Regions from separate parts of the Streptomyces sp. NPDC031340 genome, predicted to be linked through region 1. Evidence: riboswitches for the same ligand, from Rfam matches in the RefSeq annotation. Region 1 holds a riboswitch; the other holds the start of a gene.
What was found. Region 1 has a riboswitch for glycine ahead of gcvT (glycine cleavage system aminomethyltransferase GcvT). Riboswitches for the same ligand answer to the same signal wherever they lie in the genome.
Positions count from the first base shown of each region.

Region 2: another riboswitch for glycine. It lies ahead of gcvP (aminomethyl-transferring glycine dehydrogenase); the one in region 1 lies ahead of gcvT (glycine cleavage system aminomethyltransferase GcvT).

Region 1 is NZ_JBVIIE010000001.1:27,519-35,007, forward strand. It holds gene ACZ5GT_RS00100 (L-serine ammonia-lyase) at 1-500, opposite strand, end outside; gene glyA (serine hydroxymethyltransferase) at 619-1,884, opposite strand; gene gcvH (glycine cleavage system protein GcvH) at 1,900-2,277, opposite strand; gene gcvT (glycine cleavage system aminomethyltransferase GcvT) at 2,388-3,506, opposite strand; glycine riboswitch at 3,577-3,688, opposite strand; glycine riboswitch at 3,689-3,821, opposite strand; gene ACZ5GT_RS00120 (AAA family ATPase) at 3,999-4,667, shown strand; gene ACZ5GT_RS00125 (enhanced serine sensitivity protein SseB) at 4,833-5,630, shown strand; gene ACZ5GT_RS00130 (enhanced serine sensitivity protein SseB C-terminal domain-containing protein) at 5,782-6,576, shown strand; gene ACZ5GT_RS00135 (ABC transporter permease) at 6,884-7,489, shown strand, end outside.
Region 2 is NZ_JBVIIE010000024.1:113,324-120,812, reverse strand. It holds gene ACZ5GT_RS20525 (FHA domain-containing protein) at 1-296, shown strand, start outside; gene ftsR (transcriptional regulator FtsR) at 341-1,078, shown strand; gene ACZ5GT_RS20515 (bifunctional nuclease family protein) at 1,163-1,636, shown strand; gene ACZ5GT_RS20510 (MerR family transcriptional regulator) at 1,911-2,594, shown strand; gene ACZ5GT_RS20505 (DNA polymerase IV) at 2,649-4,160, shown strand; gene ACZ5GT_RS20500 (PRC-barrel domain-containing protein) at 4,076-4,453, opposite strand; glycine riboswitch at 4,562-4,657, shown strand; gene gcvP (aminomethyl-transferring glycine dehydrogenase) at 4,836-7,489, shown strand, end outside.

The DNA of each region.
Region 1 (7,489 bases):
TCCAGCTTGATGCGGTCCGCGCCCACCGCGTCCTCGTCGACGACGAAGCCGCCGCCCACCGAGTAGTACGTCTTCGACAGCAGTTCGGCGCCCGAGGCGTCGCGGGCCCGCAGGATCATGCCGTTGGCGTGGTACGGCAGCGCCTTGCGGCGGTGCAGCACCAGGTCGTCGTCGAAGGAGAACGGGATCTCGTGCCCGCCGAGCAGGCGCAGCCGGCCCGACTCCCTGATGTCCGCCACCCGCTGGTCCGCCGTCTCCACGTCCACCGTGCGCGGGGATTCGCCCTCCAGGCCGAGCAGTACCGCCTTCGGGGTGCCGTGGCCGTGGCCGGTCGCGCCCAGGGAGCCGTACAGCTCGCCGCGCACGGACGCGACGGCCTCCAGCAGGCCCTCGTTGCGCAGCCGGCGGGCGAACATGCGGGCCGCGCGCATCGGGCCGACCGTGTGGGAGCTGGACGGGCCGATGCCGATCGAGAACAGGTCGAAGACCGAGATGGCCACGTTGACTCCTCGGGAAGGGGGCTGCGGGAGGTGCGGAGGTGCGGGAGGTGTCCGCGCGGTGCCCCACTCGCCTTCGAGTGTGCGGGGCACCGCGCGGAAGGGAACGGCGGTGCCGGTCCTACTTGTTCAGACCGGGGTACAGCGGGTGCTTGTCCGCCAGCGCCTTCACCCGGGCCTTCAGCGCATCCACGTCGTAGGACGGCTTCAGCGCCTGCGCGATGACGTCCGCGACCTCGGCGAAGTCCTCGGCACCGAAACCGCGGGTGGCCAGGGCGGGCGTGCCGATGCGCAGACCCGAGGTGACCATCGGCGGGCGCGGGTCGTTCGGGACGGCGTTGCGGTTGACCGTGATGCCGACCTCGTGGAGCCGGTCCTCGGCCTGCTGCCCGTCCAGCTCGGACTCGCGCAGGTCGACCAGGATCAGGTGCACGTCCGTACCGCCGGACAGCACGTTCACCCCGGCCTCGCGGGCGTCCGCCGCCGTCAGGCGCTCGGCGAGGATCCGCGCGCCCTCCACCGTACGGCGCTGGCGCTCCTTGAACTCCTCGCTCGCCGCGACCTTGAAGGACACCGCCTTGGCCGCGATCACGTGCTCCAGGGGGCCGCCCTGGAAGCCCGGGAAGACGGAGGAGTTGAGCTTCTTCGCGAAGTCCTTCTTCGCGAGGATGATGCCGCCGCGCGGTCCGCCCAGCGTCTTGTGCGTGGTGGAGGTGACGACGTCGGCGTGCTCCACCGGGTTCGGGTGCAGACCGGCTGCGACCAGACCGGCGAAGTGGGCCATGTCGACCCACAGGTACGCCCCGGCCTCGTCGGCGATCCGGCGGAACTCGGCGAAGTCCAGCTGCCGCGGGTACGCCGACCAGCCCGCGATGATCACCTTGGGCCGGTGCTCCTTGGCCAGCCGCTCGACCTCGGCCATGTCGACCAGTCCGGTCGCGGAGTCCACGTGGTAGGCCACCACGTTGAACTGCTTGCCGGAGAAGTTCAGCCGCATCCCGTGGGTCAGGTGGCCGCCGTGCGCGAGGTCCAGGCCGAGGATGGTGTCCCCGGGCTGGGCCAGCGCGAACAGGGCGGCCTGGTTGGCGGAGGCGCCCGAGTGCGGCTGGACGTTGGCGTACTCGGCGCCGAACAGGTCCTTGACCCGGTCGATGGCGATCTGCTCGGCGACGTCGACGTGCTCGCAGCCGCCGTAGTAGCGGCGGCCGGGGTAGCCCTCGGCGTACTTGTTGGTGAGGACCGAGCCCTGCGCCTCCATGACCGCGAGCGGAGCGAAGTTCTCCGAGGCGATCATCTCGAGCGTGGACTGCTGGCGGTGCAGCTCGGCGTCGACCGCCGCGGCGACCTCCGGGTCGAGCTCGTGCAGGGGCTTGTTCAGTACGGACATGACGGGGACGACTCCTCAGCCGGCGGTGTGGGCGGCGTACTCGTCGGCGGAGAGCAGGTCGGACGGCTCGTCGGTGACGCGCACCTTGAACAGCCAGCCGCCCTCGAAGGGGGCCGAGTTCACCAGCGACGGGTCGTTGACGACGTCCTCGTTGATCTCGGTGATCTCACCGGTGACGGGGGAGTACAGGTCGGACACGGACTTGGTCGACTCCAGCTCGCCGCAGGACTCGCCCGCGGTCACCGTGGAGCCGACCTCGGGGAGCTGGGCGTAGACGACGTCGCCGAGCGCGTTGGCCGCGAACTCGGTGATGCCGACCGTCGCGACGCCGTCCTCGGCGGCCGACAGCCACTCGTGCTCCTTGCTGTAACGCAGCTGCTGCGGGTTGCTCATGGCCTGAATTCTCCTGTACGCGGGGAAGTGCTGGTGAGTGGGGGACTGCGAAGAACGTGCGTGAGCAGGCGCGATGTGCGCTGTGTCACGCGCGCGCGGCTACGACGGTGTCACTTCTGCCGCTTGTAGAAGGGCAGCGCCACGACCTCGTACGGCTCGTGGGTGCCCCGGATGTCCACACCGACCCCGGGGGTGCCCGGCGCCGCGTGCGCGGCGTCCACGTACGCCATGGCGATCGGCTTGCCCAGCGTGGGGGAGGGGGCGCCGGAGGTGACCTCGCCGATCACCTCGCCGCCGGCGACGACCGGGTACCCGGCGCGCGGGACGCGGCGGCCCTCGGCGACCAGGCCGACGAGGACGCGGGGAGGCTCGGCGGCGGCCCGGTCGGCGGCCTCCAGCAGTGCCGTCCGCCCCACGAAGTCGCCCTCCTTGCCGAACTTCACGACCCGGCCGAGGCCGGCGTCGAACGGCGTCACCGACGTGCTCAGCTCGTGCCCGTACAGCGGCATGCCCGCCTCCAGGCGCAGCGTGTCGCGGCAGGACAGGCCGCAGGGGACCAGTCCGGCGGGCGCGCCCGCCTCGGTCAGCGCCTGCCACACCTTCTCCGCGTCGGACGGGGCGACGAACAGTTCGAAGCCGTCCTCGCCGGTGTAGCCGGTGCGCGCGATCAGGGCCGGCACGCCCGCGACCGTGCCGGGCAGGCCCGCGTAGTACTTCAGGCCGTCCAGGTCGGCGTCCGTGAGGGACTTCAGGATGCCGGGGGACTCGGGGCCCTGGACGGCGATCAGCGCGTAGGCGTCCCGGTCGTCGCGCACCTCGGCGTCGAAGCCGGCGGAGCGCTCGACGAGGGCGTCCAGGACGACCTGGGCGTTGGAGGCGTTGGCCACGACCAGGTAGTCGGTCTCGGCGAGCCGGTAGACGATCAGGTCGTCGAGGATGCCGCCGTCCGCACGGCAGATCATGGTGTAGCGGGCGCGGCCCGTCCGCACGCCGCCGATGTCGCCCACCAGGGCGTGGTCGAGCAGGGCGGCGGCCTGCGGGCCGGTCACGGCGATCTCGCCCATGTGGGAGAGGTCGAACAGGCCCGCGCTGGTGCGTACGGCGTTGTGCTCGTCGCGCTCGGAGCCGTAGCGCAGCGGCATGTCCCAGCCGGCGAAGTCGGTCATCGTCGCGCCGAGCGAGCGGTGCACGGCGTCGAGGGCGGTGTGACGGAGTTCGGTACTGCTCATCGGTCGGTCGTCTCCCAAGGCGATGGGGCCCCCGTGCGAGCGAAGCCGGGCATGGGGGAAGCGAGGTCGTTCCTCCCCATCTGTCATCGGAACCTGAGAGGTTCGCCATGACCAGGCAAGGGATCACGGCTTGCACCTTGGGTGGAGCCGCTGGTCGACAGCGGCCCGCTTTTCAGATGTGCCTCGCCCGCGCGGTAACGGGGCCTGAGAGATTCAAGGGAGGGACTTGCTCCTTCGGCGTCCCGGTGAGGCGCACGTGGCGACGCGAACGTGGCGACGCGTACGTGCTGCCGGGAACTCTCCCGCGCGGATTCAAACGGCCGGTATGCAGTTGGCGGGCTCATCATTGCACGCCTCGGCGGATGGTGGGCGGTCGGTACTTGTGACAGGCCTGTGGCCGTAAAGGCACCGAACCGGGAGACAGCTTGGATTACTTTCTCTTTACATTCGGTGGGGAGAAGTTCTCTGACCCCCGCAGGGAGGACGATCACGGTGACAAGGCCCACGGCGTATGCGACGACCTCGGCTATCGCGCTGCCCGACCAGCCCACGGCCCCGGCCCGCGAGCGGTGCGCGGCCCGGCCGGCGCCGGTCGTCCGCGACCTGCGCGAGCGGTCCGGCCGCAGCCCGCACGCCCTGCTGTTCGGTTCCCGCGACGTCGTCGTGGTCACCGGCCTGCCCGGCAGCGGCAAGTCCACCCTGATGAAGCGGGCGGTGACGGGCCTGCGCATCGACTCCCAGGACGCCCGTGACCGCTGGGAGAGCCGCATGCCGCGCTTCCTGCCCTACGCCGTCTACCGCCCCCTGGTCCGCCTCGCCCACTACGCGGGACTGCGCCGCGCCCTGCGCTCCGGCGAGGGCGTCGTCGTGCACGACTGCGGCACCCAGGCGTGGGTGCGCGGCTGGCTCGCCCGGGAGGCCCGCCGCCGCGGCGGCACGCTGCACCTGCTGCTGCTCGACGTCGCGCCCGAGGCCGCGCTGGAGGGGCAGCGCGAGCGGGGCCGCGGCGTCTCCCGGTACGCCTTCGCCCGGCACCGCGCGGCCGTGTCCCGGCTGCTGCGCGCGGTGGAACGCGGGGATCTGCCCGACGGCTGCGGCTCGGCGATCCTCCTGGACCGCCCGGCCTCCGGCGTCCTGCGCAGAATCGCCTTCCCGGACTGACCCCGGCCACCCACCGCGGCCCGCGCGCCCGCCGTCGGACGCCACCCGCCACGCCGCGGCGCGGTGCGCGGTGCGCGGTGCGCGAGAGGTCGCGGGCTGACCGGTCGGCGGGTGGTACCCGTTAGCCTTTTCAGCCACAGCAGGTTCCAAGCAGGCGGTAGGCAGATGGACTTCCCGGCGGCGGGCTTCCCCGCGGACATCCCGGCACAGGCGCACCCCCACCCGCACGGCGGATGGCCCGGCAACGAACTGGAGGAGGTGCTCTCCGCCTCCCTCGGCGTGCCCACCGCGGGCGGGCGGATCGTCGAGGTGCTCGGGCGCAGCTTCCTCTGGGTGCCGCTGCCCAACGGCGGCGGCCCGGACAGCGGCCCCCTCGACCTGCCCACCCTCGAGATCGACGGGCAGGCCTACGTGCCGGTCTTCAGCTCGGAGGAGCAGTTCCGTCAGGTCGTCGGCAACCACATGTCGTACACCATTGCGCCGGCCGTCGAGTTCGCCCGCGGCCTGCCGCCGCAGATCGGCATCGCCGTGAACCCGGACGGCGTGGTCGGCGTCCCGCTCCCGCCGGCCGCCGTGGCCGAGCTGTGCCGCGCCGGCCGCACCTCGCTGGACGGCCCCGGAGCCGGCGGCCGCGTCCGCCTCTTCGAGCCGGACTGGCAGGACGACCCGGTCGACTTCCTCGCCGCGGCCACCGCGGAGTTCGCCGACACCGGCGTCGTCACCACGGCCCGCCGGTGCCTGGCCGCGATCGAGACGGCGGACCCGGTGATGTTCGTGGGCGTGGAGCTGTCCCAGTGGGAGGGGGACTTCAGGGCGCTGCCCCTGGAGGCCCTCGGCCGGGCGCTGGCCAAGGCCCCCACCCGGTGGCCGGTCAACCTGGTCCTGCTGGACGTCACCGACGACCCGGTGGCGGTCTGGATGCGCGACCAGGTCAGGCCGTTCTACACGAGGGATCACCTGTAACCGCTGCCCGCCGGCAGCCGGCCCGCAGGGGTGAGGGCGCCGCGCGACCGGCCCCGGCGGACACGTACTCGCCGTCGGTCGCGGGGCCCCGGACCCCCGGGCGCTTAAGCTGGTTTCATATCCGCAGCAACTTTCAGAAGGGGCGGTACAGGTGAGCGCCAGCGGCACCACGACCGGCCAGGTCGAGCACATGCTGCGCCAGGTGACGCCCGGGCGCTACGACGCCTACGAGGCGCTGCTCAGGGCGCTCGCGACCCCGTCCTCCGGCCAGGTCTGGATGCTGCTCTGGCACGGCCAGGCCGGGTCCCCCGACGCGCAGTACGGGAACATGGAGGTCGACGGCTTCAGCTACGCCCCCTGCGTGACCTCCGCGCAGGAGCTGTCGGCCAGTGGCTGGAACCGTTCCTACGAGGTCGTCGACGGGCTCGACGTGGCCCGCACCCTGTACCCCGACCACTACGGCCTCTGGCTCAACCCGCACGCCCCCGGCGGCGGCGTCGGCATCCCCTGGCTGGACCTGCGCCGCATCGCCACCGGCCTCGACCGCCAGCCGGCCGGCCCGCTGCGTCTTTCGGAGCCCGGGATCGAGATCCCGCAGTTCTACGCGCTGCTCGCGCAGAACGCCCACCGTACCCCGGCCGTCCGCTCGCTGCGCCGCGCCTGGGTGCAGCCGGCGCTCGGAGCGCCGTACCTCGCCATCGGCCTGGACGTGTACGACACCTCGCCGCCCGCGGTGGACTCGGTGCGGGCGATGATGCAGCAGTCCATCGGGGCGGTGCCGGACGGCCTGCCGGTGTCGACCGTGGCGATGTCCGACGGCTACGACCCGGTCGCGATGTGGCTGCGGGCGAACGCCCGTCCGTTCTACGACCGCGAAGCGCACGCGGCCCCCGCACAGGCCCCGGCAGCCGGATACGGCTATCCGCCGGCCCACGGCGCATACTGAGACGACCTCACAGCCCGCCCGTAGGGGGTGCTGTTCTTCGCGCGTAGATGGCGGCGTAAGATCCTCCCGTGTCCCATATAGCCACACCCGTCCCTGTCCGACCCTCGCTACCCACTGTCCGGATAACGGAACCCTCCAGCCCGCATCACGTTTACGCATCCTTTCCCCGTCAAGTCTGGCAACAGATCGCCAAAGCGTTGAAGACTCCCGCTCCAGGGGCCTCTGCCCCTGTGTACGACGGACTGATGACGCCGCTACAGCGGCAAGTGCGGGCCGGCTACCGCCGGTTGAGAGGGGTCCCTGCCAGATGACGGCACCATTGCACGAGCCGACCGCGGAAGCGGCCCCGAGCGCGGCCGAGGAAGCGGCGGTTGCCAGCGCCGGAGTGAAGGCCGTACAGGGGCGTTCCCTGGGCCGGATCGCCTGGGAGCGCCTGAAGCGGGACAAGCTCGCCCTCACGGGCGGCATCGTCGTGCTCGTCCTCATCGTGCTCGCCCTGCTCGCGCCGGTGATCACCAGCCTGCTCGGTCAGGACCCGGACGCCTACCACGAGAGCCTGATCGACCCGCTGTTCGGCACCCCCAAGGGCTCCCTGGGCGGCATCAGCGGTGACCACCTGCTGGGCGTCGAGCCGGTCAACGGCCGTGACATCCTCGCCCGCATCCTCTACGGCGCCCGCGTCTCGCTCCTGGTCGGCTTCCTGTCCGCGATGGTCGCCGTCGTCCTCGGCACCGTGCTGGGCATCCTCGCCGGCTTCTTCGGCGGCTGGGTCGACTCCCTGATCAGCCGCGTGATGGACGGTCTGCTGGCCTTCCCGCAGCTGCTGTTCACCATCGCCCTGGTCTCCGTCATGCCGAGCACCATGCTCGGGCTGACCGGCTCCAGCGTGCGTGTCTTCGTGATGATCCTGGTC
Region 2 (7,489 bases), on a different contig from region 1:
TGCTGGTGGTGCGCCGCGGGCCGAACTCGGGCAGCCGCTTCCTGCTGGACAGTGACCTGACCACGGCCGGGCGTCACCCGCAGAGCGACATCTTCCTGGACGACGTCACGGTCTCGCGTCGGCACGTGGAGTTCCGCCGCGCCGCGGACGGTTCCTTCACGGTGGCCGACGTGGGCAGCCTGAACGGCACGTACGTCAACCGCGAGCGGATCGACCAGGTCGCGCTGCACAACGGCGACGAAGTGCAGATCGGCAAGTACCGGCTGGTCTTCTACGCGAGCCAGCAGGGCTACTGACCCTCCTCCGGACTCGGTCCGGGGGGATCCCCCAGGGAAGGTCCATGCTTCGATCACCGAGCGGCGGTGCCGGGCACGGCGCCGCCGCCACGGACAGTGGCCTGATGAGCATCGGCACGGTGCTGAACGTGCTGCGCGAGGAGTTCCCCGAAGTCACCATCTCCAAGATCCGTTTCCTGGAGTCGGAGGGCCTCATCGAACCCCGGCGGACCCCGTCGGGGTACCGCAAGTTCAGCGCGCAGGACGTCGAGCGCCTCGGCCACGTCCTGCGGATGCAGCGGGACCACTATCTGCCGCTCAAGGTGATCCGCGAGCACCTGGAGGCCATGGAGCGCGGCGAGGCCGTGCCGCTGCCCGCGCTCGGCCGGCAGCGGGACGGCGAGACCGTCCAGGAGGCCGCCGAGCAGCCCACGGCGGCCCGGATCGGCCGGGAGCAGCTGCTGGCGGCCGCCGGGATCGGCGAAGAGGAACTCAAGGAGTGGGAGTCCTACGGGCTCGTCGCTCCGCTGGCGGACGGCGCCTACGACGCCGAGGCGGCCACCGTCGCGTCGCTCGTCGTCGAACTGGGCCGGTTCGGGATCGAGCCGCGGCACCTCAGGGCGATGCGGGCCTCGGCCGACCGGGAGGCCGGACTCATCGACCAGGTGGTGGCTCCGCTCAAGCGCCACCGCAACCCGCAGACCAGGGCCCACGCCGAGGCCCGCACGAAAGAGCTGGCCGCGCTCACGGTCAGGCTCCACGCGGCTCTGGTGCAGACCGCGCTCGGTGTGCGCCTGCCCTGAGCGGACCCGCCGCAGGCGGCCGGATCGGCCACCCGTTCCCTGCCCGACTACCCAAACGTCCCGGGCACGGCCTAGGGTTGCTGTGTGAACGAGCTCGATGTCGTAGGTGTCCGGGTGGAAATGCCCTCCAACCAACCGATCGTGCTCCTGCGTGAAGTGGGAGGCGACCGTTACCTCCCCATCTGGATCGGGCCGGGGGAGGCGACGGCGATCGCCTTCGCCCAGCAGGGCATGGCCCCCGCACGACCGCTGACCCACGACCTGTTCAAGGACGTGCTGGAGGCCGTCGGCCAGGAGCTCACCGAAGTGCGCATCACGGACCTGCGTGAGGGCGTCTTCTACGCGGAGCTGGTCTTCGCGAGCGGGGTAGAGGTGAGCGCCCGCCCGTCCGATGCCATAGCGCTGGCCCTGCGCACCGGAACGCCGATCTACGGCAGCGACGGGGTGCTCGACGACGCCGGCATCGCGATCCCCGACGAGCAGGAGGACGAGGTGGAGAAGTTCCGCGAGTTCCTCGACCAGATCTCGCCGGAGGACTTCGGCACCAGCAGCCAGTGAGGCGTGGCCGGCCAGGCGGACGCCCCAGTGCGCCACGCGGGCCGGTGCGCGGCCTGACACGGGCCGGTCGTGGGTCCGCCGCCTGTGACGGCCGGCGGCCGGTGAGGGCGTCCTGCGGGCTGCCCGGAACGCATTCGGCTAGCCTTTCCCCGCGGTTGGCTGCGGGAAACCACTCTTAGGGTGATTATCACTCGGCGTGCCGAGTGTGGCGGTCGTTGACGCACCCCTGGTGGCTGCCTACCGTCGACAAGGCAGGTCAAGGACGGAGGTCGGCGTGAGAAGCAGCGGCGACGGTACGGCTGGGGGTGCCCCTGGACACGGTCCCGGGGCGAGCGGTCCGTACCCTTCCCCGAGCTCTCGGCTCCGTGCGAGCGGGGAATACCCCCATCACGGCAGCGCGGCCGACCACGTTCCGCAGCGACCGGCGGCCGTGCCGAGCAGCGGAGGGGCGACGTCCATGGCGTCCGAGGAGATCGGCTACCGCGGTCCGACGGCCTGCGCGGCCGCCGGCATCACTTACCGGCAACTGGACTACTGGGCCCGCACCGGCCTCGTCGAGCCCAGCGTGCGCCCCGCCCACGGCTCGGGGACACAGCGGCTGTACAGCTTCCGCGACGTCGTCGTCCTGAAGATCGTCAAGCGGTTCCTGGACACCGGGGTGTCGCTGCAGAACATCCGCACCGCCGTGCAGCACCTCAGGGAGCGCGGCTTCCGCGACCTGGAACGCATGACGCTGATGAGCGACGGCGCCACGGTCTACGAGTGCACCTCTCCCGACGAGGTCCACGCGTTGCTCCAAGGGGGCCAGGGCGTCTTCGGCATCGCCGTCGGCGTGGTGTGGCGGGACGTGGAGAACGCGCTGTCGCAGCTGCACGGGGAGCGCGTCGACACCGGCGAGACGCTCGTCGGACACAATCCCGCGGACGAGCTGGCGCGCCGGCGCAACCGGGCGGTCTGAGACCCGCCCCGCGCGCCCGCGGCGTTGTCAGTGGCGTAAGGCAGCATCGGACATGTGAGAACCGCGCCCACGATCCTGCATCTCGACATGGATGCCTTCTACGCCTCGGCGGAGCAGGCAGCCAAGCCGAGCCTGCGCGGGAAGGCCGTGGTCGTGGGCGGGCTGGGGCCGCGCGGGGTGGTCGCCACCGCGTCGTACGAGGCGCGCGTCTTCGGGGTCCGCTCCGCCATGCCGATGGCGCAGGCCCGGCGGCTGGCGCCGAACGCGGCGTACCTGACTCCGCGCTTCGGCCTCTACCGGGCGATCAGCGAGCAGGTGATGGGGCTGCTGCACGCGCTGTCGCCGCTGGTGGAGCCGCTGAGCCTGGACGAGGCGTTCGTGGACCTGGAGGCCGGGGACGCCGCCTGGGACGAGACGTCGGCGCGACTGGTGGGGGAGCGGCTGCGCGCCGACATACGGCGCGTGACCGGGCTCACCGGGTCCGTGGGCCTCGCCGCCTGCAAGATGCTCGCGAAGATCGCCTCCGAGGAGGCCAAGCCCGACGGGCTCGTGGTGATCGAGCCGGGCACCGAGCGGGCCCTGCTCGAGCCGATGCCGGTGCGGATCCTGCCGGGCGTGGGACCGGCGACCGGGGACCACCTGCGGCGGGCCGGCATCACCACGGTCGGCGACATCGCCGAGGCGGGGGAGGACGAGCTGGTGCGGCTGCTGGGCAAGGCCCACGGACACGCCCTGTACGCCATGGCGCTGGCCCGCGACGACCGGCCCGTGGTGGCCGAGCGGGAGGCGAAGTCGGTGTCGGTCGAGGACACCTACGACGTCGACATCCACGACCGGATCCGGGTGGGCACGGAGGTGCGGCGGCTCGCCGACCGCTGCGTACAGCGGCTGCGCGCGGCCGGGCTGTCCGGGCGGACCATCGTGCTGAAGGTCCGGCGCTACGACTTCTCCACGCTGACCCGTTCGGAGACGTTGCGGGGGCCGACCGACGATCCGGCGGTCGTGCGGGAGGCCGCCGCGCGGTTGCTGGAGTCGGTGGACACCACGGGGGGTGTGCGGCTGCTGGGCGTGGGGGTGAGCGGGCTGGCCGACTACACGCAGGAGGACCTGTTCGCGCAGGCGGCCGGGGAGCGGGAGCGGGAGAGCGGGCCGACGGAGGAGCCCGAGGAGCCCGAGGAGCAGCCGGCGGAGCGGCAGACGGCCCCGGCGGAGCGTCGGTGGCCCGCGGGGCACGACGTACGGCATGCCGAGTTCGGGCACGGGTGGGTGCAGGGGAGCGGACTCGGGCGGGTGACCGTGCGGTTCGAGACGCCCGGCTCGCAGCCCGGGAGGGTGCGGACGTTCCGGGTCGACGACCCCGGCCTGGAGCCGGCCGATCCGTTGCCGTTGGTACCGCTGCTGCCGCTGATACCGGCGGAGGGACCACAGGAGGGGCTGGAACAGGGAGCAGGGGAGGGGCCACAGGGGGCCGGGGAGTCGGCCTATGCCTCGTCCGAGCCCGCCAGCCTGCCGAAGTCGTGGTCGGCGTCGTCGAAGGCGGGCGGCGGGGCCACGTCCAGACCGTAGTGGTGGTAGAGCTGCAGCTCCTGCTCCGGGGAGAGGTGGCGGCCGACGCCGAAGTCGGGAGCGTCCTTGATCAGGGAGCGGTCGAAGGGGACGTGCAGGGCGCCCTCGACCAGTCGGCTGGGCTCCAGTGGGACGAAGGCGTCCCGGGAGAACAGCCCGGTGCGTATGGCGGCCCACTCCGGCATGCCGGTCGCGTCGTCCAGGTAGACCTCGTCGACGGTGCCGATCTTGGTGCCGTTGCGGTCGAACGCCTTGCGGCCGATCAGGTTGCGCGGATCGATGTCGGTCTGCACGGGCCCTCCTCCTGGTCGCATTCGTCATCACTACGAAAGAGCACAACGCGGCGGGCGGCCACTCGAAAGCCGGGGTGTCGTGCCCGCTGGTAGGCTGACTACGGCTGCTGACCCCGTGCGGGAGAGTCCTCCGGACATCACCGGAGGCGCCGAAGGAGCAAATCCTCCCCGGAATCTCTCAGGCTCACGTACCGCACGGACGAGGTCACTCTGGAAAGCAGAGCGGGTGTCGCGACGGCCTCCGCTCTCACCGACGGTGAAAGCCGCAAGCCCTCGGGCGGCCCGGCGAAGCTCTCAGGTTGAGATGACAGAGGGGGAGGCCGTCCGGGTACCCGCGCCGTGGTGCCCCTCGAAGGTCGCGTCAGACCAGGAGGCCTCCGCAATGACCGCCCACCGCATTACGCTCTCCGAGCTCGAGCAGGGCATCCCCTTCGAACAGCGCCACATCGGGCCCGACCAGGAAGCGCGGGCGAAGATGCTCGCCCAGGTCGGGTACGGCTCGCTGGACGAGCTCACCGCCGCCGCGGTGCCGGATGTGATCAAGAACGCCGACGCCCTCGACCTGCCGGGCGCGCGCACCGAGGCGGAGGTGCTCGCCGAGCTGCGGTCGCTGGCCGAGCGCAACCAGGTTCTCGACTCCATGATCGGGCTCGGGTACTACGGCACCTTCACCCCGCCCGTCATCCTGCGCAACGTGCTGGAGAACCCGGCCTGGTACACGGCCTACACGCCCTACCAGCCGGAGATCTCCCAGGGCCGCCTGGAGGCCCTGCTGAACTTCCAGACGATGGTCGCCGACCTCACCGGCCTGCCGACCTCCGGCGCCTCGCTGCTCGACGAGGGCACGGCCGCCGCCGAGGCCGTGGCGCTGTCCCGGCGCATGGGGAAGAACAAGAAGGGGCTCTTCCTCGTCGACGCCGACGCGCTGCCGCAGACCATCGCCGTGATCGAGACCCGCGCCGAGCCGACGGGCGTCGAGGTCGTCGTCGCCGACCTCAGCGACGGCATCCCGGCCGACATCGCCGCGCGCGAGATCAACGGCGTGCTCGTCCAGTACCCCGGCGCCTCCGGTGCCGTACGCGACATCAAGCCGGTCATCGACCAGGCGCACGAGCTGGGCGCCCTGGTCACCGTCGCCGCCGACCTGCTCGCGCTGACGCTGCTGAAGTCGCCCGGCGAACTCGGCGCGGACATCGCCGTCGGCACGACCCAGCGGTTCGGCGTGCCCATGGGCTTCGGCGGGCCGCACGCCGGCTACATGGCCGTGCACGAGAAGTTCGCGCGCAGCCTGCCCGGGCGTCTGGTGGGCGTCTCCGTCGACGCCGACGGGCACAAGGCCTACCGGCTCGCGCTGCAGACACGTGAGCAGCACATCCGCCGGGAGAAGGCCACCAGCAACATCTGCACCGCCCAGGTGCTGCTCGCCGTGATGGCCGGCATGTACGCCGTCTACCACGGCCCCGAGGGGCTGAAGGGCATCGCCCGGCGCACCCACCGGTACGCCGCGATCCTCGCCGAGGGCCTCCGGGCCGGCGGGGTCGACGTCGTGCACGGCGCCTACTTCGACACCCTGACCGTCCGCGTCCCGGCGAAGGCCGGCGAGGTCGTCGCCGCCGCGCGGCGCGGCGGCGTCAACCTCCACCCGGTCGACGCCGACCACGTCCTGGTCGCCTGCGACGAGACGACCACGCGGGCGCAGGTGGGCGCCGTATGGGCGGCGTTCGGCGTCGAGGGCGACGTCGAGGCGCTGGACGCGGTGGCCGCGGACGCGCTGCCGGAGGCGCTGCTGCGCACCGACGGCTACCTCAACCACCCCGTCTTCCAGCAGCACCGCTCCGAGACCGCCATGCTGCGCTACCTGCGCCGCCTGGCCGACCGTGACTACGCGCTCGACCGCGGCATGATCCCGCTGGGCTCCTGCACGATGAAGCTCAACGCGACCACGGAGATGGAGCCGATCACCTGGCCCGAGTTCGGGCAGCTGCACCCCTTCGTGCCCGCCGAGCAGGCGCAGGGCTACCTCACCCTCATCCATGAGCTGGAGGAACGTCTCGCCGAGGTCACCGGCTACGACAAGGTGTCCCTGCAGCCCAACGCCGGGTCGCAGGGCGAGCTGGCCGGTCTGCTCGCCGTGCGCGGCTACCACCGCGCCAACGGCGACGAGCAGCGCACCGTCTGCCTGATCCCGTCCTCCGCGCACGGCACGAACGCCGCCAGCGCCGCGATGGCCGGCATGAAGGTCGTCGTCGTGAAGACGGCCGAGGACGGCGAGATCGACGTCGCCGACCTGCGCGCGAAGATCGAGCAGTACCGCGACGAGCTGGCGGTCCTGATGATCACCTACCCGTCGACACACGGCGTGTTCGAGGAGCACGTCGCCGACATCTGCGCCCAGGTGCACGAGGCCGGCGGGCAGGTGTACGTGGACGGCGCCAACCTCAACGCCCTGGTCGGCCTCGCCAAGCCGGGCCACTTCGGCGGTGACGTCTCCCACCTGAACCTGCACAAGACGTTCTGCATCCCGCACGGCGGCGGCGGCCCCGGCGTCGGCCCGGTCGGGGTGCGCGCGCACCTGGCGCCGTACCTGCCGAACCACCCGCTGCAGCCGGAGGCCGGTCCGGAGACCGGCGTGGGCCCCGTCTCCGCGGCTCCCTGGGGGTCGGCGGGCATCCTGCCCATCTCCTGGACGTACGTCCGCCTCATGGGCGGTGAGGGGCTGAAGCGGGCCACGCAGGTGGCGGTGCTGAGCGCCAACTACGTCGCCAAGCGCCTGGAGCCGCACTACCCGGTGCTGTACACCGGCCCCGGCGGCCTGGTCGCGCACGAGTGCATCATCGACCTGCGGCCGCTGACCAAGGCGACCGGCGTGAGCGTGGACGACGTCGCCAAGCGGCTGATCGACTACGGCTTCCACGCGCCGACCATGTCGTTCCCGGTGGCCGGGACGCTGATGATCGAGCCGACCGAGTCCGAGGACCTGACCGAGCTCGACCGGTTCTGCGACGCGATGATCGCGATCCGCGCCGAGATCGAGAA